Regions from separate parts of the Gordonia sp. AC31 genome, predicted to be linked through region 1. Evidence: predicted binding sites of a transcription regulator. Region 1 holds the regulator's gene; the other holds the start of a gene.
What was found. The regulator LexA, encoded in region 1, represses DNA repair genes until DNA is damaged. The targets are predictions, from matches to a motif close to CGAACANNTGTTCG.
Positions count from the first base shown of each region.

Region 1 (10,717 bases):
CTTCGGGTTTCGTGGTCGACGGGGCAGGGGTGGACGGGGTGGCGGTCGGCGCGGCGGTGCTCGCGGCCGGCGGCGCGGGGTCGATGGCCTCGTTGACCAATTCGATGACCCGCTCCTCGTTCTCGGCCGCGCGGAGCGAGGCCACGAAGTCGGGCCGGACGAGTGAGCGGGCCAGCGAGCTGAGGAGCTTCATGTGCGCACTGGCACCCCCCTCGGGCGCGGCGATGAGGAAGACCAGGTCGGCCGGCCCGTCCGGTGCGCCGAAGTCGACCTTGCGGGACAGCCGCGCCATGGCGAGACTGGCCGCGGTCACCGACGCGGTACGGGCGTGCGGGATGGCGATGCCGCCGGGAAGTCCGGTGGCGGACTTGGCTTCTCGGTCCAGTGCGGCCCGCGCGAGGTCGGCGGGATCGGTGGTCCGGCCGGCCGCGGCGAGGGCGTCGGCGAGCGTGGTGATGACGGCGGCGGGATCGCCGCCGGCGTCGACGTCGAGACTCACCGTCTGCGCGGTGATGATCTGCTCGGTCATGGGATGTCCTTCGGTGGAAAGAGTGGGGTCGGTGCTGGGTGGGTCGATGGTGGATGGAGTCGGTGCTGGATGGGTGCGGTGTTGGATGGATGTGGAGACTCGCCGGGACGGTGCCGTCAGGTCATGCGCGCGGCTCCCGACAGTTCGGTCACCCGCACGCCGGGGAGGTCGAGGTGGTCGGGCGTGGGGGCCTGGGTGCCGGCGAGCGATGCGGCCGCCGCGCCGTACGCCACGGCCGACCGGAGGCAGTCGGCGGGCGCGGCCCCGGTGCTCTGCGCGATGAGGTAGCCGGCCAGTGACGAGTCGCCGGCGCCGACGGTGCTGCGCGGGACGATCGGCGGCGGGGTCGCCGACCACACGCCGGATGCGGTGACCAACACGGCCCCGACGGCGCCGAGGGTGGCGAGGACGTTGCCCCCGATCTGTTCGGCGATGGTCGCAGCGGCGTCGATGACCGGTCCGAGATCGTTGCGCGCGAGTGCTTCTCGGAGCTGTCCGGGGTCGGCGCCGGTCAGTTCGGCGAGCTCGTCCTCGTTGGGCTTGATCAGGTCGACGCGACCGGTGACGCTGGCACGGAGGGGAGCGCCCGAGGTGTCCACCGCGACCCGGCAGCCGGCGAGGACGAGGTCGTCGGCGATCGAGCGGTACCAGTCGTCGGGGACGCCGGGAGGCAGCGACCCGCAGAGGGTGACCCACTGCGCGGAGCCGGCGTGCTCACGGATCAGCCCGACGAGCGCCTCGCGGTCCGGGCCCGTCAAGGTGACGCCCGGTGCGTTGATCTTGGTGGTCGTCCCGTCGGATTCGGCGATGGTGATGTTGGACCGGACCTCGCCGTCGACCGGCACGGCGTCGTAGGGGAGTGCGAGGTCGTCGAGTGCGGCCCGCAGCGGGTCGCCCGGCCGCGCCGGGAGCAGTGCGCGGGTGGCCAGGCCCGCGGCCGCGACGACCCGGGCCACGTTGACGCCCTTGCCGCCCGGCTCGGTGCGGACCACGCCGGCGCGCTGCACCTCGCCGCGGGCGAGCGGTGCGCCGAGTTCGAGGGTGCGGTCGAGACTCGGGTTGGCGGTGACGGTGACGATCATGCGATCACGACCTCGACGCCACGCGCGGACAGGGCCGCCGAATAGGCCGGGTCGATCCCGGAGTCGGTGATGAGGACGTCGACGTCGTCGAGTCCGGCGAAGGAGGTGAGGTCCTCGCGGTCCATCTTCGAGCTGTCGGCAAGGACCACGACCCGTTGCGCGGCTGCGACCATCGCCGCCTTGACCGCGGCCTCGTCGGGGTCGGGTGTCGACAACCCGTGGGCCTCGCTCAGGCCGTTCGTCCCGATGAAGGCGGTGGTCACGCGCAGTCGGCGAAGCGCGTCCACGGTGTCGACGCCCACGGTCGCCTGGGTGAGACCGCGTACGCGTCCGCCGAGGGCATGGAGACCGTCGGGATGGGTTCCCGCGAGCAGGCCGGCGATGGGCAGGCTGTTGGTGAACAGGGTGAGCCTCCGATCGGGAGCGGTCGCCTCGGCCGCGCGGTAGGTGGTGGTGCCGGCGTCGAAGAGCACCGAGCCGCCGTCGGGCGGCAGGAACCGGATGGCCGCCCGGCCGATCGCGGTCTTCTGCTCGATCTGGCTCGACTCCCGTTCGTCGATCCCGAGCTCGCCGAGGGTGCGCATGATCTCGGCGCGCACGGCGCCGCCGTGGACCCGCTGGAGATGTCCGGCGCGTTCCAGTACCGCGAGATCGCGTCGGACGGTCTCGCTGGTGACGTCGAATTTCTCGGCGAGCGCGGCCACGGATGCCCGCCCCGCGAGTCGCACCTCGTCGACGATCGCCTGTTGTCTCTCCTCGGCGTACACACCGCTCCGATCTCCGGTTTCGACCAACCCGCTTGTTGAGGCGTGTGGGATTGGATGTTGTAGTAATTGTGTTTACGCCTGTTTGTGTTGACAAGTCAAGCACTTTTTGTAACGGTGGTCACATCGGTAGTCGAGTGAGAGGCAAGACGATGGCGCAGATCCTGACGGGAACCCCGGTGGTCGGCGGGTTGGCCCACGGTCCCGCGCTGTGGCCGGGCGAGCGACCCGACCACTCGCCGGAGAAGCTCGGCGTCGGTGTGGAGATCGCCGAGGAACGGCGCGCCGACGAGGTCACGCGCTTCGCCACCGCGGCCGGCGCCGTCGCCGCGCGGCTGCGCACGCGCGCGTCGCAGAACACCGGGGTGACGGCCGAGGTGCTCGCCGCGACGGCGGGCCTGGCCGAGGACCGCGGCTGGATCGGTGCCGCGACCGCGCTCATCGGCAAGGGCGCCCCCGCCGAGGCCGCTGCCGTCGCGGCCACCGAACAGTTCGCGGCGGTGTTCACCAAGCTCGGCGGACTGATGGCCGAGCGGGTCACCGATCTCAACGACGTGCGCGACCGGGTCCTCGCCGAACTGCTCGGCCTACCCGAACCTGGTGTGCCCACTCCGGAGGTGCCGTCGGTCCTGCTCGCCGACGACCTCGCGCCCGCCGACACCGCGGGCCTCGACCCCACGAGCACCATCGCCCTCGTCACCCGCCTCGGCGGACCGACCAGCCACACCGCGATCATCGCGCGCCAGCTGGGGATCCCGTGCGTGGTGGCGGTGGCCGACCTGGACGAGATCGAGCCCGGCACAACCGTTCTCGTCGACGGCAGCACCGGGCGGATCGAGGTGGAGCCCGATGCGGAGGCGGCCCGGGCTCGCGTCGACGAGGATCGGCGGCATGCCGCACTCGTCGCCGGCTGGACCGGTCCGGGGCAGACCGCCGACGGGGTGGCCGTGGCGGTGCTCGCCAACGTCGCCGACGGATCGTCGGCACGCGCCGCGGCCGGGTACCCCGTCGAGGGCGTCGGGCTCTTCCGCACCGAACTCGCGTTCCTCGAGCGTGCCGACGAACCGTCGGTGGACGAGCAGGCCGCGATCTACCGGGAGGTGCTCGATGCGTTCGACGGGCAGAAGGTGGTCATCCGCACCCTCGACGCCGGGTCCGACAAACCGCTCCGGTTCGTGACCCATCCCGACGAATCGAACCCAGCGCTCGGCGTGCGGGGCGATCGGATCGCGCTGGCGCACCCCGAGATCCGCGCGCATCAGCTCGACGCGATCGCGCAGGCCGCGTCGGGGTCGGCCGTCGCGCCGTGGGTCATGGCGCCGATGATCGCCTCGCCGGCGGAGGCGCGCACCTTCGCCGCCGAGGTCCGCGGCCGTGGTCTGGTCGCCGGGGTGATGATCGAGGTGCCCGCGGCGGCGATCCTGGCCGAAGCCGTCCTCGCCGAGGTGGACTTCGTATCCATCGGCACCAACGATCTGACCCAGTACACGATGGCGGCCGATCGGATGTCGGCCGATCTCGCCGGACTGACCGACCCGTGGCAACCGGCCGTGTTGAGCCTCATCGCGGGTGTCGCGGCAGCGGGTGCACGTCAGGGAAAGCCGGTCGGGGTGTGCGGCGAGGCCGCCGCCGATCCGAACCTCGCCTGCGTGCTCGTCGGTCTCGGGGTCACCTCGCTGTCCAGCGCGCCGGCTGCTGCCGCGGCCGTGGGGGCCCGGCTCGGCGAGGTGTCCGCACCGGACTGCCGGGCCGCCGCCGAGGCTGCCCTGGCCACCTCGGATCCCGCCGCGGCGCGCGAGGCTGCCGCGGCGGTGCTCGACGGTTCGGTCGGTGGAGAGGTCAGACTCGCCGCATCACGGTGACGACCTTGCCGAGGATGACGGCATCGTTGCCCGGGATCGGATCGAACAGTTCGTTGTGCGGCATGAGCCAGACGTTCGGGCCCTGACGCTTGAAGGTCTTCACGGTGGCCTCGCCGTCGATCATGGCCGCGACGATGTCGCCGTTGTCGGCGACGTTCTGCTGCCGGACCACGACCCAGTCGCCGTCGCAGATCGCGGCGTCGATCATCGACTCGCCGACGACGCGCAACAGGAAGAGCGATCCCTCGCCGACGAGCTCACGGGGCAGTGGGAAGACGTCCTCGACGGCCTCCTCGGCCAGGATCGGACCGCCGGCCGCGATACGGCCGAGAACCGGCACGAAGGTCGGCTCGGGAAGCTGGCCGGCCGTCGGGGTGTCCGGCGACGGGGTGTCACTCGGGGCGATGTTGACCGCACGGGGACGGTTCGCGTCGCGCTTGAGCAGCCCCTTGCGTTCCAGCGTCCGCAACTGATGGGCCACCGACGACGTCGAGGCCAGGCCGACCTCGTCGCCGATCTCCCGGATGCTCGGCGGATAACCGCGCTCGCGCACCGAGCGGCGGATCACCTCCAGGACCCCGGCCTGTCGCGGGGTGAGTGAGGCCTCGGCGGCGGCGGCGTCGAACGGGGCCTCGTCGTCGGCGCCCCGCGCTCGGCCGCGCCTATCGCCGGTGTCACTCATGTTCGGTTCCTCTCGTCTTCGGAACGTGCTGGTAGATGGCTTGCGCCGGGTCCGAGCCTAGCGGAGTGCGACCGGCACCTCAAACATTTGTTCGATGTGTCGCGAGACTTTGTCGGGACGTCGTGCTACAAATTCGAACATCAGTGCATCGAACATCTGATCGATGTTCGAACACCGACCGCCACACCCCGCACGATCCAGACACCAGAACACCGGAGGGCACCATGCGCACCGCCACTCTCGTCGCTCCCGTCCGCACCGACCGTCCCGACGCTGTCCGGCCCCCCACCGACCGCGCCGATCGGGTCCGGACGCGCGCCCCGCTGTCCGACGGCGGCCGCCCGGTAGACAACCGGCCGGCCGGCACCCGACCGCGGGGTGCGTCGCCGGTGACCCCGCGGGTGGGCGGTACCCACTGTGGCTCTTCGGTCGGGGTGCGCGGGCGTGGCCCGGTCGGACCCGACGCGGCGGTGTTCCGTCGCCGCCGCCGCACCGCGGTCGCGCTCCTCGCCGGCGTCGGGCTGGCGTTCGTCGTGTGGGTGTTCGGTGTCGTGGGCCAGAACTACTCGGACTCGCTGACCCCGTCCGCCGTGAGTGCCGAGGTCGTCCACGTGCGCTCGGGGGACTCGCTCAGCTCGATCGCCGGCCGGGTGGCACCCGAGATGCCGCGCGAGGTCGTGATCGACGAGATCGTCGCGATGAACGATCTGGGGTCGAGCGCGCTGCAGGTGGGCCAGCCCCTGCTCACCCCCCGGTACCGCTGAGGCCGGGCGGTATCCTCGATGTCACAGGGGCCGGCCGACAAGCGGCGGGGCGCACGCTTCGGGTGCGTTCCAGCGTCCCGCGACCTGCGTGAGGACACGATGCGCTGCCCCTTCTGCAAGAACGACGACACCAAGGTCATCGACTCGCGTGTCGCAGATGAAGGGCAGGCCATCCGCCGCCGTCGCTCCTGTGTGGAGTGCGGTCGCCGGTTCTCGACCGTGGAGAGCGCCGTGCTCGCGGTGGTCAAACGCAACGGCGTGACCGAACCGTTCAGCCGGGAGAAGGTCATGCGCGGCGTGCGGCGAGCCTGTCAGGGCCGCCACGTCGCCGAGGACGCGCTCGCGCAACTCGCCCAGCAGGTCGAGGACACGGTGCGCGCCAGTGGATCGGCCGAGATCCCCAGCAACGAGGTCGGACTCGCCATCCTGGGTCCGCTCCGCGATCTCGACGAGGTGGCGTATCTGCGCTTCGCCTCGGTGTACCGGTCGTTCGACTCGGTGGAGGACTTCCAGCGCGAGATCGACGACCTGAAGGCGGCATCGGGTACCGGGAGCGCGCTCGCCGAACCCGTGTCAGCCGAGTCGGTCCAGAGCTCGTAGGACCCGTTTCTCCGACACCGGGAACGCGGTACCGAGACGCTGGGCGAACAGCCCCACGCGCAACTCCTCGACGAGCCACTGCGCTTCGTCGTCGACCACCGCCCGCCGGTGCTCGGGTACCTGTTCGATGCGCTGGGCCCACCGTTCGACGGCGCGATCGACGGCGGCCACCCCGGCCTGGTCGCGTGCCGCGGACGCGGGTAGTGCCTCCAGACGTGCTTGCGCGCCGTCGAGATAGCGCGGCAGATTCTCCAGGTGGCGTCGCGCGGTGGCCGCCACGAATCCATCGAACACGAGGTGGGCGACCTGTTCGGCGACGTCGTCGGCAGCCAGCGAACCGGCGTGCCGGTCGATCGCCGCCCGCAGCGGGGCCATCCGTTCGAGGGCCGCGACGGCCAGCGAGAAGTAGTCCGGTGCGGCCGCGGCGACCCGTGGCCGGATCTGTTCGAGCAGCGCCGAGAAGGACTGCGGTGAGCGAACCGCGGCGAGCTCTGCGTCGTCGATGTCGGCGACCGTGTCCCGGGTCGCCCGGCGGGTGCAGTCGGCGAGCAGTGCCTCGATGGTCGAGTACGGGCTCTGGCTCAGGGCGAGTCGTTCGACCGGACTCAGCGAGCCGGCGATCCGCTTGTGCAGCGGAGGTATCGCGAGGTCGAGGAGGGCGACGATCCCGCGTCGCAGGAGGCGGTCCCGTGTCTCGGGGCTCGCCGCATCGACGACGACGACGCCCCGCGCGTGGCCCTTCTCGTCGGAGACCACGTCGATCGTCGGGTACCGGGTCAGCCGCTGCCCCGCGACATCGACCGTCGTCTGCTCGGCGAGCGAACCGATCCCGTCTGCGGTCCAGGTCCGATACAGGGTGCGCGACACCGTCTTCGGCGCCGCGGGCGTTCCGGTCTGCTGGAGTTCGGGCAACGAGTCGGCGCGGGCGACGATCCGCCCGGAGTCGTCGGCCACCGCGAAATGCATGCGCAGGTGCGGCGGTACCCGGTCGGTGTCGAAATCGCCCGCGGTCACCCGCATCCCGGTGATCGCCGAGAGCTCGCGGGCCAGCCCGGTGGCCAGCGGCTCCTTGCGCGGGGTGAGCCGGCCGAGCGCGAGTTCGGCGAACCGCTGCGCGGGCGACATGCTCTTGCGGAGCTGTTTCGGCAGCGACTTGACCAGTGCGGTGGCCAGTTCGGCGCGCATGCCCGGGACCGACCAGTCGAAGCCGGCCGGTCGGACATGGGGTAGCAGTGCCTGCGGGATCACGACGGTGACGCCGTCGTCGGGTGCGCCCGGTTCGAACCGGTAGCGCAGTTCGAGTCGGGTGTCGCCCTGCTGCCAGGCGCCGGGATAGTCCGTGGGGGCGACGTCGGTGCCTCCCGTGACGTCCTCGGGGCGCAGATCCAGCAGATCCGGTTCGGCCCGGCGGGCCTTCTTCCACCAGGTGTCGAAGTGCCGGGCCGAGGTGACCTCGGCCGGTAGCCGCTGGTCGTAGAACTCGAAGAGCTGGTCCTCGGTGATCACGAGACCCCGGGTGCGCGTGCGGTTCTCGACGTCCGAGGCGGCCTCGAGAAGCGTGCGATTGCGGTCGAAGAAGGCGTGCTGCGTCCGCCAATCGCCCTCGACGAGAGCGTGCCGGATGAACAGCTCCCGGGAGACCACCGGGTCGATGGGGCCGTAGTCGACGCGCCGGCGGGCGACGAGCGGGACCCCGTAGAGGGTCACGCGTTCGTAGGCCATCGCCGCTCCGCGTTTCGCCGACCAGTGCGGCTCGCTGTGGGTGCGCTTCACCAGATCCCCGGCGAGTTTCTCGGCCCACAGCGGATCGATCCCGGCGACGGTGTGGGCGAACAGGCGCGACGTCTCGAGGACCTCGGCCGCCATGATGAAGGCGGGTGGCTTCTTGGCGAGCGGAGAGGCGGGGAAGATCATCAGCGTGGTGTTGCGCGCACCGGTGAACTCGCGGCCCTCGGTGTTGCGGGCGGCGATGTTGCTGAGCAACCCGGACAGGATGGATCGGTGGACGGCGTCCGCGTCGAGTTCGGTGGGCGCGACCGACCAGTCGAGGTCCTTGACGATATCGGTCAGCTGCCGGTGGAGGTCCTGCCACTCCCGGATGCGCAGGAAGTGGAGGTACTCGCGCTCACACATGCGCCGAAAGCGGCTGCCGGACAACTCCTTGCGCTGGTCGCCGAGGTACCGCCACAGCTCCACGTAGGACAGGAAGTCCGACTGCGGGACGACGAAGCGCCGGTGCTGGGCGTCGGCGGCCTCCCGGTGCTCGGCCGGCCGTTCCCGTGGATCGGGGAGCGACATCGCGGCGGCGATCACGAGAAGGTGGTCGAGACAACCCAGTTCGTGTCCGGCGATGAGCATCCGGGCGACCCGGGGATCGACCGGGATCCGCGACATCGACCGGCCGATCGGGGTCAGTCGCGGGGGCCCGCCCTCGCGCGGGACGGTGATGGCGCCGAGTTCGGTGAGAACACCCATACCGTCGCGGATCGCGCGGTCGTCGGGCGGCTGGACGAACGGGAACTCGGCGATCTCACCCAGTTTCAGCGAGGTCATCTGGAGGATGACCGCCGCGAGGTTGGTGCGCAGGATCTCCGGGTCGGTGAAGGCCGGCCGGGAGTCGAAGTCGTTCTCGCTGTAGAGACGGATGCAGACGCCCGGGGCGACACGACCGCATCGACCGGCCCGCTGCCGGGCACTGGCCTGTGAGACCGGTTCGATGGGAAGACGATTGACCTTGGTCCTGGTCGAGTACCGACTGATACGGGCGGTGCCGGTGTCGATGACGTAGCGGATGCCGGGCACGGTCACCGACGTTTCGGCGACGTTGGTCGCCAGCACGATCCGGCGTCCGTCGGAGGGGGAGAACACCTTCTGCTGCTCGGCGATCGACAGTCGCGCATAGAGCGGCACGATCTCGGCACCGGGACCCTTGCTGCCGCCGGTTCGTCGACGGAGCGCCTCGGCGGTCTCTCGGATGTCCCGTTCGGTGGGCAGGAACACGAGGATGTCGCCGCGGCCACCGGCCCACAGTTCGTCGACGGCGGCGTCGATGCCCTGGATCTGGTCGAGGTCGGCATGTTCGCCGCCGCCGGCGTCGTCCCCGTCGTCGGGGCGTTCCTGCAGGCTCAGCGGTCGGTACCGGATCTCGACCGGATAGGTGCGTCCGGATACCTCGATGACCGGGACCGAGGTCTTCGGCGTGCTGAAATGCCGTGCGAAGCGCGCCGGTTCGATCGTCGCCGAGGTGATGATCACCTTCAGATCGGGGCGTCGGGGCAGCAGGCGGCGCAGATAGCCGAGGATGAAATCGATGTTGAGGCTGCGCTCGTGGGCCTCGTCGATGATGAGGGTGTCGTAGCGGCGCAGCATGGGGTCGGTGGCGATCTCGCGGAGCAGGATGCCGTCGGTCATGACCCGGACGAGGGTGTCGGCGCCCGACCGGTCGGTGAACCGGACGGAGTAGCCCACCGCGTCGCCGAGTTCGGTGTCGGTCTCGTCGGCGATGCGCTTGGCGACCGAGCTCGCGGCGATGCGCCGGGGCTGGGTGTGCCCGATCGACCCGCGGATGCCACGCCCGAGTTCGAGGCAGATCTTGGGGAGCTGGGTGGTCTTGCCCGAGCCGGTCTCGCCCGCGACGACCACGACCTGGTGGTTGCGGATCGCCTCGGCGATCTCGTCGCGTGCGGCGGAGACCGGTAGTTCGTCGGGGAAGCGCAGAAACGGCACGGTCGCGCGCCGCCGGTCGAGACGGGCGCGTGCCTTGTCGACATCGGCGACCAACTGTCGCCACTTCGCGGCATCCGGGCGCGCGGCGAGCCGATCGATGCGACGACGCAACCGGTCGGCGTCGACGAGGCCCAGGTCGTCGAGTGCGCGGAGCAGATCCGAGCGGGGGATGTCCGATGCAGCGGTGTCCGGTGGAGACGGGGACGGGTCAGGTGACGAGGACGGGGCCGACATGATCACTCCAGGATATGGGGAAGCGCCGAGGCCGGTTCACCCCAGTGGCCGCGTGGGCCGCGTGGACCGGCATCATGGGGCCATGGCTGATGGTTCGAGCACTGGTACTGGATCGTTATGGCACGGTTTCGCCGACATGGGTGCGGTGACCGCGAGCGGGCCGTTCGTCGTGACCAGGGGAGAGGGTGCGCGGATCTTCGACCGCGACGGCAACTCCTACCTGGATGCGACCGCCGGACTGTGGTTCACCAACGTCGGGCACGGCCGGACCGAGATCGCCGATGCCGTCGCGCGCCAGCTCGGCACCCTCGCGCACTACTCCAACTTCGGTGACTTCGCGAGCGACGTCACCCTGCGGCTCGCCGAGGAGCTCGGCGCCATCGCGCCGGTACCCGGATCGAAGATCTTCTTCACCTCCGGCGGCAGCGACTCCATCGACACTGCGGTCAAACTCGCCCGCCGCTACTGGGTGGA
Region 1 covers NZ_JAUZVK010000004.1:254,089-264,805, forward strand. The annotation lists gene Q9R39_RS07130 (fructose-specific PTS transporter subunit EIIC) at 1-529, opposite strand, end outside; gene Q9R39_RS07135 (1-phosphofructokinase family hexose kinase) at 646-1,611, opposite strand; gene Q9R39_RS07140 (DeoR/GlpR family DNA-binding transcription regulator) at 1,608-2,378, opposite strand; gene Q9R39_RS07145 (phosphoenolpyruvate--protein phosphotransferase) at 2,528-4,237, shown strand; gene lexA (transcriptional repressor LexA) at 4,215-4,919, opposite strand; gene Q9R39_RS07155 (LysM peptidoglycan-binding domain-containing protein) at 5,144-5,683, shown strand; gene nrdR (transcriptional regulator NrdR) at 5,783-6,283, shown strand; gene hrpA (ATP-dependent RNA helicase HrpA) at 6,257-10,243, opposite strand; gene Q9R39_RS07170 (aminotransferase class III-fold pyridoxal phosphate-dependent enzyme) at 10,326-10,717, shown strand, end outside.

Region 2 (10,717 bases), on a different contig from region 1:
CGGCCTCGCCATCGGCGGATCGCTGACTTTCGCCACGGCGACAACGCTTCTGGCTGTCGACTCGGAGTCGCCCGCGGCGTCGCCCAGTGTGAACTGCGGACCGCTCACCGGTTCCGGACCGATCCCCGGGTGTTCGTACCGCGTCGACGGGACCCGGTTGCAGATCGGTCTCTACAACAATGCGACGCGCAATCCGGCGGTGGAATGCACCCTCACACCGAGCGGCGCGGTCCACCCCACCGCCGCCACCACGATGGGGCCGGGGTCGCGTGGGGCCCTCACGGCGTCGGTGTATCCGAATGTGCCGAGGACCTTCGTCGTCCATTGCCTCGGCGGCGGTGCGGGCGCCGACCGCGTGGACCGGCAGACCACGATCACCGCGCGCGCCGAGACGCCGGAGCCGGCGCGGACGACGCCTTCGGTCCGCCGTACGTCACCGGCGCCTGTCCCGTCGGCGCCCTCGACGTCATCCGAACCGGATGATTCCGCCGGGATCACCACGACACCTCCGACCACCGAGGACGCCGCACCGGAGCGCGCCGTGACCACGACGACCACCACGACGGTTCCCGCCGCATCCTGATTCGCTACGGTTTTCGCATGGATCGTGACCGCATGGTGGATGTCGGAGTCGGGCTGGTGTCCCGGTTCGGGGCCAAGACGCTGAGTCTGACGTCGGTGGCCCGGCACGCCGGGGTGGCGCGGGCGACCGCCTACCGGATGTTCGGCGGCCGCGAAGCGCTGGTCACGGCCATCGTGGAACGCGAGGTGTCGCTGCTGCGGGTCAAGTTGATCGAGTGGTCGGCGACCGCGCCCGACGCCGCGGGCAAGATCCACGCGCAGGTGGTGAACGTGCTGCCCTACATCCGCAACCACGACGCGTTGCAGTACGTGCTGCGCAAGGAGCCGGAGGAAGTGGTCCGCGCGCTCGTCGCCACCAACGATTCGGCCGGGCCCACGCTCATCCATCAGATCGTGTCGGAGGCCCTGCCCGATCTGGAACCCGAGATCGGGGACCAGCTGTTCCCCACCCCGCGGGGGGCCGCGGAGTTCCTCGTGCGCACCATCTACTCCCTCATGCTCATCCCCGACAGCTTCCTGAGTGACGAGCAGATCGCCGAACTGGTCGTGCGGGCGATCGTCCGAGACGACACCGAGAGCGGTGGCGCGCCGACGGGCGGCAACCGGCCGGGCCCGGTCCGATGACCGGTGAGCACATGTCCGACGAAACCGCGATCCCCGTCGTGGGGATGCTCCGCCCGCGGTGGGGAGACCCGGCGCGCACCGCCGAGCTGCCCGGCGCCGCAGCAGCTCTGGCCGGGGACCGGGAAGCCGCCGCCGGCGTCGACCCGGACACCATCTCGCCGGCTCGGTCGACGGTCGATGTTGCTGTCCGCGAGGATATTTCGGCGGTCGTCGGCGCCGACCACGTCTCCGACGCGGACGCGGCACGGGTGCAGCACACGCGCGGGTACTCCACCCCGGACATCCTGCGGTTGCGCGCGGGTGACGCCGACGACGCGCCCGACCTCGTCGTGTACCCGGGCGACCACGACGAAGTGGTCGCGATCCTGCGGGTGTGTTCGGAGCGACGGATCGCGGTGGTGCCGTTCACCGGCGGGACATCCGTGGTGGGTGGGTTGACGCCGGACCGCGCCGGACTCGCCGGCGTGATCAGTCTCGACCTTCGCCGCCTCGACCGCGTGGTGGAGATCGACGAGATCTCCCGGACGGCGACCCTGCAGGCCGGTCTGCGCGGACCCGCGGCCGAGGCGCTCCTGCGCGAGAAGGGTTGGACCATCGGTCATTTTCCGCAGTCCTATGAGGGCGCCGGGATCGGTGGCTATGCCGCCACTCGCTCGGCCGGCCAGTCGTCGGCCGGATACGGGCGCTTCGACGAGATGGTCGAGGGCCTCGTGTTGGCGACTCCGCGCGGAACCGTCGAACTCGGTACCGCGCCGCGGTCGGCGGCCGGACCCGACCTGCGTCAGCTGGTCCTCGGGTCGGAGGGCGTGTTCGGGGTCATCACGAGCGTGCAGATCCGTATCCGCCCGGCCCCGACGGCCCGCGTCTTCGACGCCTGGCGGTTCGCCTCGTTCGCCGAGGGCGCGACCGCTCTCCGTCGGCTGGCCCAGGACGGTCCGCTGCCGACGGTGCTCCGGCTGTCCGACGAGGTGGAGACGGCGTTGAATCTCGCTGATCCCGCCGGCGCCGGGAGCGAAGCGAGCGGGCCGGATGACGCCGGCGCCGGGAGCGGTGAGGGCGATGGTGATGGCGATGGCGATGGCGATGGCGGCGGGTGTCTGGTCGTCGCCGGGTACGAGGGTGCGGCCGACGAGGTGGCGCGGCGACGCGATGCGGCATCGTCGGTGTTGATCGACGCCGGTGGCGGGGCGCTGGGGGAGGGTCCCGGAGAGGCCTGGCGGACAGGACGTTTCGCGGGACCGTACCTTCGCGACCCGTTGCTCGATGCCGGGGTGTTGGTCGAGACGCTCGAGACCGTCGCGTTCTGGTCGCGGCTGCACGACGTGCGCGCCGCGGTGACGGCCGCGCTGACGGACTCGCTCACTGCCTCGGGTACGCCGCCGCTGATCATGTGCCACGTGAGTCACGTCTACGCGTCGGGTGCCTCGCTGTACTTCACGGTCGTCGCACCGTTCGCCGACGACCCGCTGGCGCAGTGGGGGGCGGCGAAAGTCGCGGCCAATTCCGCGATCCGGGCGTCCGGTGCCAGCATCACCCATCATCACGCGGTCGGGCGGGATCACCGTGACGCGTACCACGACGAGATCGGGCCCCTGGCCCTGGACGCGTTGCGGTCGGTCAAGGCGTCGCTCGATCCCGACGGTGTGTGCAATCCGGGTATTCTCCTCTGACGCCCGACTCCGGGACCGGGGTTGCCCGGTCCGTCCGCCACTATGCTGGGGCGCATGGCCACGGATAGAGTCCAGACCGCCGACGCCGACGGACCCGCGAGCGCGGATCAGATCGTCGCCGACCCCACGACCAGCATCTACATCGCCTCGGCCGAAGGCGAGACCGGTAAGTCCATCGTCGCGCTGGGGTTGCTGGCCCTGCTGTCGGCGACCGGCGGGCGGGTCGGGGTGTTCCGTCCGATCTCGCGGACGGCCGCGGAGGATCGTGATCCGATCCTCGATCTCCTCCTCGACTACGAATCCGCCGACCTCCCGTACGAGGACTGTCTCGGTGTCACCTACGAGGAGGTGCACAACGATCCCGAAGGTGCGGTCGCCGAGATCGTCGCGCGCTTCCACGCCATCCAGTCCCGCTGCGACCGCGTGGTCATCGTCGGTTCGGATTACACCGACGTCGGCACCCCGTCGGAGCTGAGCTACAACGCCCGGATCGCCGCGAATCTGTCGGCGCCGATGGTGTTGGCGATCAAGGCGATCGACCGGTCGCCGGAAGAGATGCACGGTCTGGCCGAGGGGCTGATCGCCGAGGTGACCGCTGCCCATGCCACCCCCGTCGCCCTGGTTGCCAACCGGTGCGACCCCGACCGCCTCGACGAGATCCGGGACCAGTTGCGCAGCACCGGGATTCCGGCGCTGTGCCTACCCGAGGAGCCGGTGCTCTTCGCCCCCACGATGGGGGAGCTCAAGGAGGCGCTCGGCGCGACGATGTACAGCGGTGACGAGGAATTGCTCGACCGCGAGGCGCTCCGGGTGATGGTCGGTGGCATGACCGTCGAGCACATCCTGGAGCGGCTCACCGACGGCACCGTGGTCATCACGCCCGCCGACCGGTCGGATGTTCTCCTGGCACTCGTGAACGCCAACACCGCACAGGGTTTCCCGCGTCTCGCCGGCATCATCCTCAACGGCGGACTCAAACCGCACCCGATGATCGAGGCGCTGGTGAGCGGGTTGAAGCCGACCCTGCCGATCATCAGCTGCCCGCAGGGCACCTACGACACCGCGCGTACCGCCGCTCACACGCGCGGCAAGGTGGGGGTGGGCTCGGTACACAAGATCGAGGCCGCACTGGCGATGATGGAGACCCATGTCGACCCCGAGAAGGTCATGCGCAACCTCAACGTGTCGACGCCGACCGTGGTGACGCCGCAGATGTTCGAGTACCGCCTGATCTCCCGTGCGCGCGCCGACCGAAAGCACATCGTGTTACCGGAGGGCGACGATGACCGGATCCTGCGGGCCGCCAACAGGCTTGCGCGGCGCAGCGTTGCCGACCTCACTCTGCTCGGTGATCCCGAAGCGGTGCGCGAGCGTTCCATCGAACTCGGACTCGACCTCTCCGACGTCACGGTCATCGACCCGGCCGAGTCGGAGTATCTCGACGAGTTCGCCCGGATCTACACCGAGCTGCGCAAGCACAAGGGTATGGATCTGGAACGGGCCCAGGAGAAGATGCGTGACGTGTCGTATTTCGGCACGATGATGGTGCACACCGGGCGCGCCGACGGGATGGTGTCGGGGGCGTCGCACACCACGGCCCACACGATCCGGCCGGCCTTCGAGATCATCAAGACCAAACCGGGTGTGTCCACCGTGTCGAGCGTGTTCTTCATGTGCCTGGCCGACAAGGTGCTCGCGTACGGCGACTGCGCCATCGTCCCGGATCCGTCCGACGAACAGCTCGCCGACATTGCCATCTCCTCGGCGCAGACGTCCGCGGCCTTCGGTATCGATCCCCGGGTCGCGATGCTGTCGTACTCGACCGGGACGTCCGGATCGGGCGCCGACGTCGAGAAGGTCAAGACCGCAACCGAACTCGTGCGCGAGCGGCAACCCGATCTGCTGGTCGAGGGGCCGATCCAGTACGACGCCGCGGTGGAACCCTCGGTGGCGAAGACCAAGATGCCCGACTCGCCGGTGGCCGGCCGTGCGACCGTGCTGATCTTTCCCGACCTCAACACGGGCAACAACACGTACAAGGCGGTGCAGCGGAGCGCGGGGGCGGTCGCGATCGGCCCGGTGCTGCAGGGCTTGAACAAGCCGATCAACGACCTGAGCCGCGGCGCCCTCGTCTCGGACATCGTGAACACGGTCGCCATCACCGCGATCCAGGCCCAGCAGGAGGGCGTGGACCCACTCGCCGAGAACGCCGCCTCCGCCGAGGCCGAGGGTCCCCGATGAGCGGGGCGTCGGGTGCGGTGCTGGTGCTCAACGCCGGCTCGTCGTCGCTGAAATATCAACTTGTGCAACCGGCGGACGGCATGGTGATCGCGGAGGGCATCGCGGAGCGGATCGGCGACTCCGGTTCGTCGATGACGCACGAGCAGAACGGTGAGACCGTCACCGAGACACTGGAACTCGACGATCACCTCGCCGCGGTCCGACGGGCGGAGCGCTTCTTCGCCGACAACGGAACCGATCTGGCCGACGCGGGACTGAGTGCGGTCGGGCATCGGGTGGTGCACGGTGGCCGGTCGTTCTACGAGCCGACGGTGGTGACCCCCGAGGTGATCTCGGAGATCGAGCGGATCTCCCCGCTGGCGCCGCTGCACAATCCGGCCAACCTGGTCGGCATCCTGGCGGCTCGGGAGTTGCTCCCCGACGTCCCCTCGGTAGCCGTGTTCGACACCGCGTTCTTCCATGGGCTCCCCGACGCGTCGGCGACATACGCGATCGACCGTGCGGTCGCCGACGAACATGCCATCCGCCGCTACGGTTTTCACGGCACCAGCCACGAATACGTCTCCGGCCGGGTGGCCGAGTTCCTCGACCGCGACCCGGCGTCGCTGAACCAGATCGTGCTGCACCTGGGCAACGGCGCGTCGGCGTCGGCCATCGCGGGCGGGCAGCCGATCGACACGTCGATGGGTATGACCCCGCTCGAGGGACTGGTGATGGGAACCCGCAGCGGTGACCTCGACCCCGGGCTGGTCCTGCATCTGAACCGGGTGGCGAACCTGTCCGTCGACGAGATCGACACGCTGCTCAACAAGCGTTCGGGACTTCGAGGTCTGTGCGGCGAGAACGACTTCCGCGCGATCACCGAATTGATGGACAACGGTGACGACGCCGCCCGACGCGCCTTTGACGTCTACATCCACCGTCTGCGCCGCTACCTCGGTGCGTACGCGTTCGCCCTCGGCCACGTCGATGCCATCACTTTCACGGCCGGGGTGGGGGAGAACTCCGCAGTCGTCCGCGCCCGTGCGCTGGCGGGGTTGGAAGGGTTCGGGATCATCGTCGATGACGAGCGAAACGCTCAGCGTGGCAAGGAGGCTCGACGCATCTCGGCCGACGACAGCGCGGTGGACGTGCTCGTCGTTCCGACCAATGAGGAGTTGGCCATCGCACGGCAGTCGGCGGCGGTGGTCGGGTTTGAGGTCCGTGCGTCCCGCTGAAGGTTGTGCTGACGGCGCGGGCCGCTGAGCGAGCTCACGAAGGACGCACCGGTTTGGAGTGGGTGGTGGCTGTTGTGCCGGCCGGTAGGTGGGGCCCAGCCTGTTGGCGCGTTGGCATCGTCCCGACCGCGTACTCGGAGGTCGACATTCCGGCTCCGAAGAAGGGTCGGCACCGCGGATTGTTAGGCAGGATGGCTGCGTTGGGAGGCAACCGGATAAGTGACAAGACGCAGCATAGTTCGAGTTGCGGTTGCCCTTATCACGCGCCACCGACAAGATGAGCTCTGCGGATGGTCAACGAAAACCATTGCACCCCAGCGGCATAGCCGTTACACTCGATCATGTATTCGTGCAAACGTCTCCGGGGGGTGACAATGTCTGACGAATCAATAACGCCGCAACCGCGCGCCGTCGAGTTGGTGGCCGAGCTGCACGCGACCCTCGACAAACTGCAGACCGTCGACTTGTCCCCGTGCACCGACGAAGAACTGATTGAAGTCGCCGCCGCTACCGAACGCGCGATCGCGCGAACCACTTACGCCGGCGACCGGCAAGTCGCCGAAATCGAGGCTCGGGATCTGCCCCGCAAGACCGGCTGCCGCACTCTGATGCAGTTCATGACCCACCGGCTGCGGATCTCCAACCCGATGCGTCGACGCAAGCAGCTGAACGCCACCGCCGCGCTGACTTGCCTCAACGGCGACCGTCTCGAACCCGAACGCCCGACGCTGGCAAAAGCTTTCGCCACCGGATCCGTGGGAACCGGGCACGTCCAGGCCGTCATCGATGTCCTCGACCAGATTCCGCATGCTGTCGAACACGACGTGAAAGTCGCCGCCGAGCGGCAGATGGCCGAGATCGCCGAAGCCCACACCCCTGCCGAGATCGCCCAGCTCGGCTCGCGGTTGCTTGCCCACCTCGATCCCGACGGCACCCTGGCCGACGACACCGACCAGAAACGACGCCGCGGCCTGTGGATCGGTCGGCAACGCGCCGATGGCACCGCCAAGATCTCGGGCACCCTCACTCCCGCACTCGCCGCCCGGCTCACCATGATGTTCGCTGTCTGGGGCAAACCCGGGCTCAACAACCCCGACGACCCCCAGTCGCCCCAAGGCCCGGCCGGCACCGCCGACCCCGACGCCCTCACCGCCGCCGCCGATCGCGACGGACGCACCCCCGCCCAGTCCAATCACGACGCGCTCGACGCCGCACTGGCCGCCGGTTTCGCCGACGGCGCACTCGGCACCTCGCATCGCGGCCTGCCCGTCCAGCTGATCGTCAAAGCCGACCTCTCCGACCTCGTCCGCGAAGCCGGACTCGCGACCACCGCCACCGGCACCCTACTTCCCATCCGGGACTTGATCGCGATGGCCGGTGACGTCCAGCCGTGGTTGGCGATCTTCAAAGACGCCACCGCTGTGCCGCTGCACTTCGGGCGGGGCAGACGTCTGGCCACCCGCGAACAGCGCCTCGTCTCCTTCGCCCGTCCCGACGGGGAAGTGTGTTCGGCGCCCGGCTGCGATCAGCCCGCCACCCACATCGAGCTTCATCACGCCCACAAAGATTGGGCCAAGGGCGGTCTCACCGACATCGACGACCTCGCACCCGCCTGCCCGCGCCACAACCGGATGGTCGGCGACAATCCCGGCCAGTACACCACCCACATCGAGCGCTCTGGACCTGATGAAGGCCGCTGCGTCTGGCGATTGAACGCCGAACCCGGCGCCCCACCCAATCCCGGTCGCCTGAACCGCCGACCCGACATACCGCGGCGGTTCGCTGAACACCTGAACACCGTGCGCGACGAGATCCACGGACCACCAACCCGGCCCGGCGGTCAGACGCGCCCGACCCTTCGTGACGCGCCCTCCGCAAGCTCCGGGCGCTCCTCAGGAAACCGGGCTGACGCGCCTTCCGCAAGCTCCGCAGGGAGCAGGGGGCCCGGCGATCAAGCGCGCCGCTCATGGCTGAAAACCAGCCACGTCATCGACGTCCGACCGCCACTGCGCGTGCGTCGCAGCACCCGTCCATCACCGGTCGAGGCCCACCTCGCGGAGCTCCTCGGCGAAGACCCGCTCGTGCGCAACGCAACAGGGACGTTCTTCGGATAGCCCTAGAACAACGTATTCGGCCGGACGTAGTTGGCGAGGTCGACGAGCATGAACCGGTGGTCCCGGTTGGTGCGGGTCAGGCGGGCCAGTTGGCGCAGCGAACGTTCGGTGCCGGTGCGAATGCCGTACTCGGTGAACGGGAAGCCGAGCAGCGTCGAGGGTTCGTTGTCCTGCTTGGCGTCGTCGGGATTGTCGTGGATCCAGCCCAGCGCGGTGCCCAGCACGATGAGCAGCATCCGGGCCTTGCGCGGTTCGGTGTCCGGGATCTGCTCGAGACGTCGTGCGGCCTCGACGATCTGCTCGCGGGTCACCTGCGAGGTGGGTCGGCCGTGCACGAGCGCGATGATCGCCGTCGCGCGCGCGGTGTTGAAGTGGCGGCTGGTGGCCGGCACCTCGTCGAGCGGCTGGATCGCGGCATCGATGTCACCGGCCGCCACGGCGAGCCGGGCCAGACCGAACGCGGCGGTCACGATGCTGTGATCGGTCAGCCACAGATCGTGATAGTGATGTTGCGCAACGTCATACAGTTTGGCGATCTTCTCGGCAGACTTCGCCGGACCCTTCTCGTCGGCCAGCCAGCGGCCGATGAGTTCGGCGGTACCGGCGACGGCGAGCTTGGGCGCGACCTCGCCCGGCATCGCACCGAGGACCTCGTCGAAGCGCTCGTAGGCCAGTTCGGGTTCGTCGTTCATCAACGCGCAGATGCCCATGTACCACTCGACCCGCCACGAATCACCGTGGTGGGCGCGGACTTCCTGGAGAAGGGCGAGCGCGGTGTCGACGTCGTCGAGCTGCAGATGCGCGCGGGCCTCGGCGAGGTCGATCTCCCGCGACGGGTGAGCGTTCTTGACCGGCCGGCCGCCGAAGAGCGAGGCGAAACCCTCTGCCCGGGCGGTGTTGATGGAATCCAGGGTCTGTCGAGGGTCGGACAGCGCCGCCGAGGTGAGCAGACTCGCCGCCGGGTCGAGGGGGTTGACCAGCGGGACGGGCAGAGCGTTGGCGATGTCCACCGGGTCGTAGAACGCCGCCTGATCGGGGTCGAAGAAGCCGTCGACCGGCGCGAGCATCAGGTCGGTGCCGAACGTCGAGCGCTGCGGGGTGAAGACCGTGGACAGCGCGGGCCGCGGGACCCCCGTGTGCACGGCGACCGTCTCGCGCAACACATTCAGCACCTGGGTGCTCATCTCCTCCGCGGAGACGAACCGATCGGCCGGGTCGGGGGCGGTGGCGCGTTGCAGGAGGCGGTAGTACGACGGATTGTTGCGGAAGACAGGCGTTTTCGACGCGGCCGGCAGACCGTCGACGTAGCGTCCGTTCCGCATCTCCATCGGCACGGTCAGGACTGCGAGGGTGCGTCCGATGCTGTAGATGTCGGTCGCGATCTGCGGTCCGGTCTTGACGATCTCCGGTGCCTGGAACCCGGGCGTGCCGTACAGGTGCCCGTAGCCGTTGATCGGCGAGACGGCGCCGAGATCGATCAGCTTCACCTCGTCGCTGCCGACCATGATGTTCTCGGGTTTCACGTCGTTGTAGACCAGGCCGACCGAGTGCAGATAGCCCACGGCGAGAAGCACTTCCAGGATGTAGGCCAGGCCCTGCTCCACCGACAGCAGGGAGTTGTCCGGATCGCCCGCGGTGATCTGTTTGAGCGTCTGGCCGCCGATGTACTCCATCACGATGTAACCGAAGCGGTCATCGTCGTCGACGTGCTCGACGAAATTGTAGATCTTGACGATCCCGGGATGGTTGACCGAGGCCAGGAACTGCCGTTCCGCGACCGCGACGCGCTGCGCCTCCGAATCCGAGGAATTCAGCAGGCCTTTGAGGACGACGGGCCGGTCGCTCACATTGCGGTCGATGGCCAGGTAGATCCAGCCGAGGCCGCCGTGGGCGATGGCGCCGGCGATCTCGTACTGGTCGGCGACCAATGTTCCGGGAGCCAGTCCCGGGACGAAGGAGTACCGGGCGCCGCAGTTGCCGCAGTCGCCGGTCGGGGGACCGGCGCCCTCGCCCTCGGCTCGACCGACAGGTTTGCCGCAGCGCCAGCAGAACCGCTTGCTGTCGGCGATCACCGGGTCGTCGATGACGGCGTCCTCGGGCTCGATGTCGGTGATCTTCGGCATCTCGACAAGGCCGCTGCCGAGCCGTCGCTCGTGCACCGGCGGCCGACGCCGCGGAACCAGACGCCGACCGAGCGGACCCGAGTCGGGTTCCGGAAGGGGCACGGCCGGAGGTTGCCGTTCGACGCGGTCGGTCCGGTCGTCGGGGT
Region 2 covers NZ_JAUZVK010000007.1:208,264-218,980, forward strand. The annotation lists gene Q9R39_RS11175 (DMT family transporter) at 1-26, shown strand, start outside; gene Q9R39_RS11180 (hypothetical protein) at 1-583, shown strand, start outside; gene Q9R39_RS11185 (TetR/AcrR family transcriptional regulator) at 601-1,206, shown strand; gene Q9R39_RS11190 (FAD-binding oxidoreductase) at 1,218-2,876, shown strand; gene pta (phosphate acetyltransferase) at 2,919-5,117, shown strand; gene Q9R39_RS11200 (acetate kinase) at 5,114-6,334, shown strand; gene Q9R39_RS11205 (DUF222 domain-containing protein) at 6,709-8,448, shown strand; gene Q9R39_RS11210 (serine/threonine-protein kinase) at 8,451-10,717, opposite strand, start outside.
Region 2: a site for LexA is predicted at 6,671-6,684, ahead of Q9R39_RS11205 (DUF222 domain-containing protein). Genes of this name have one in related genera too.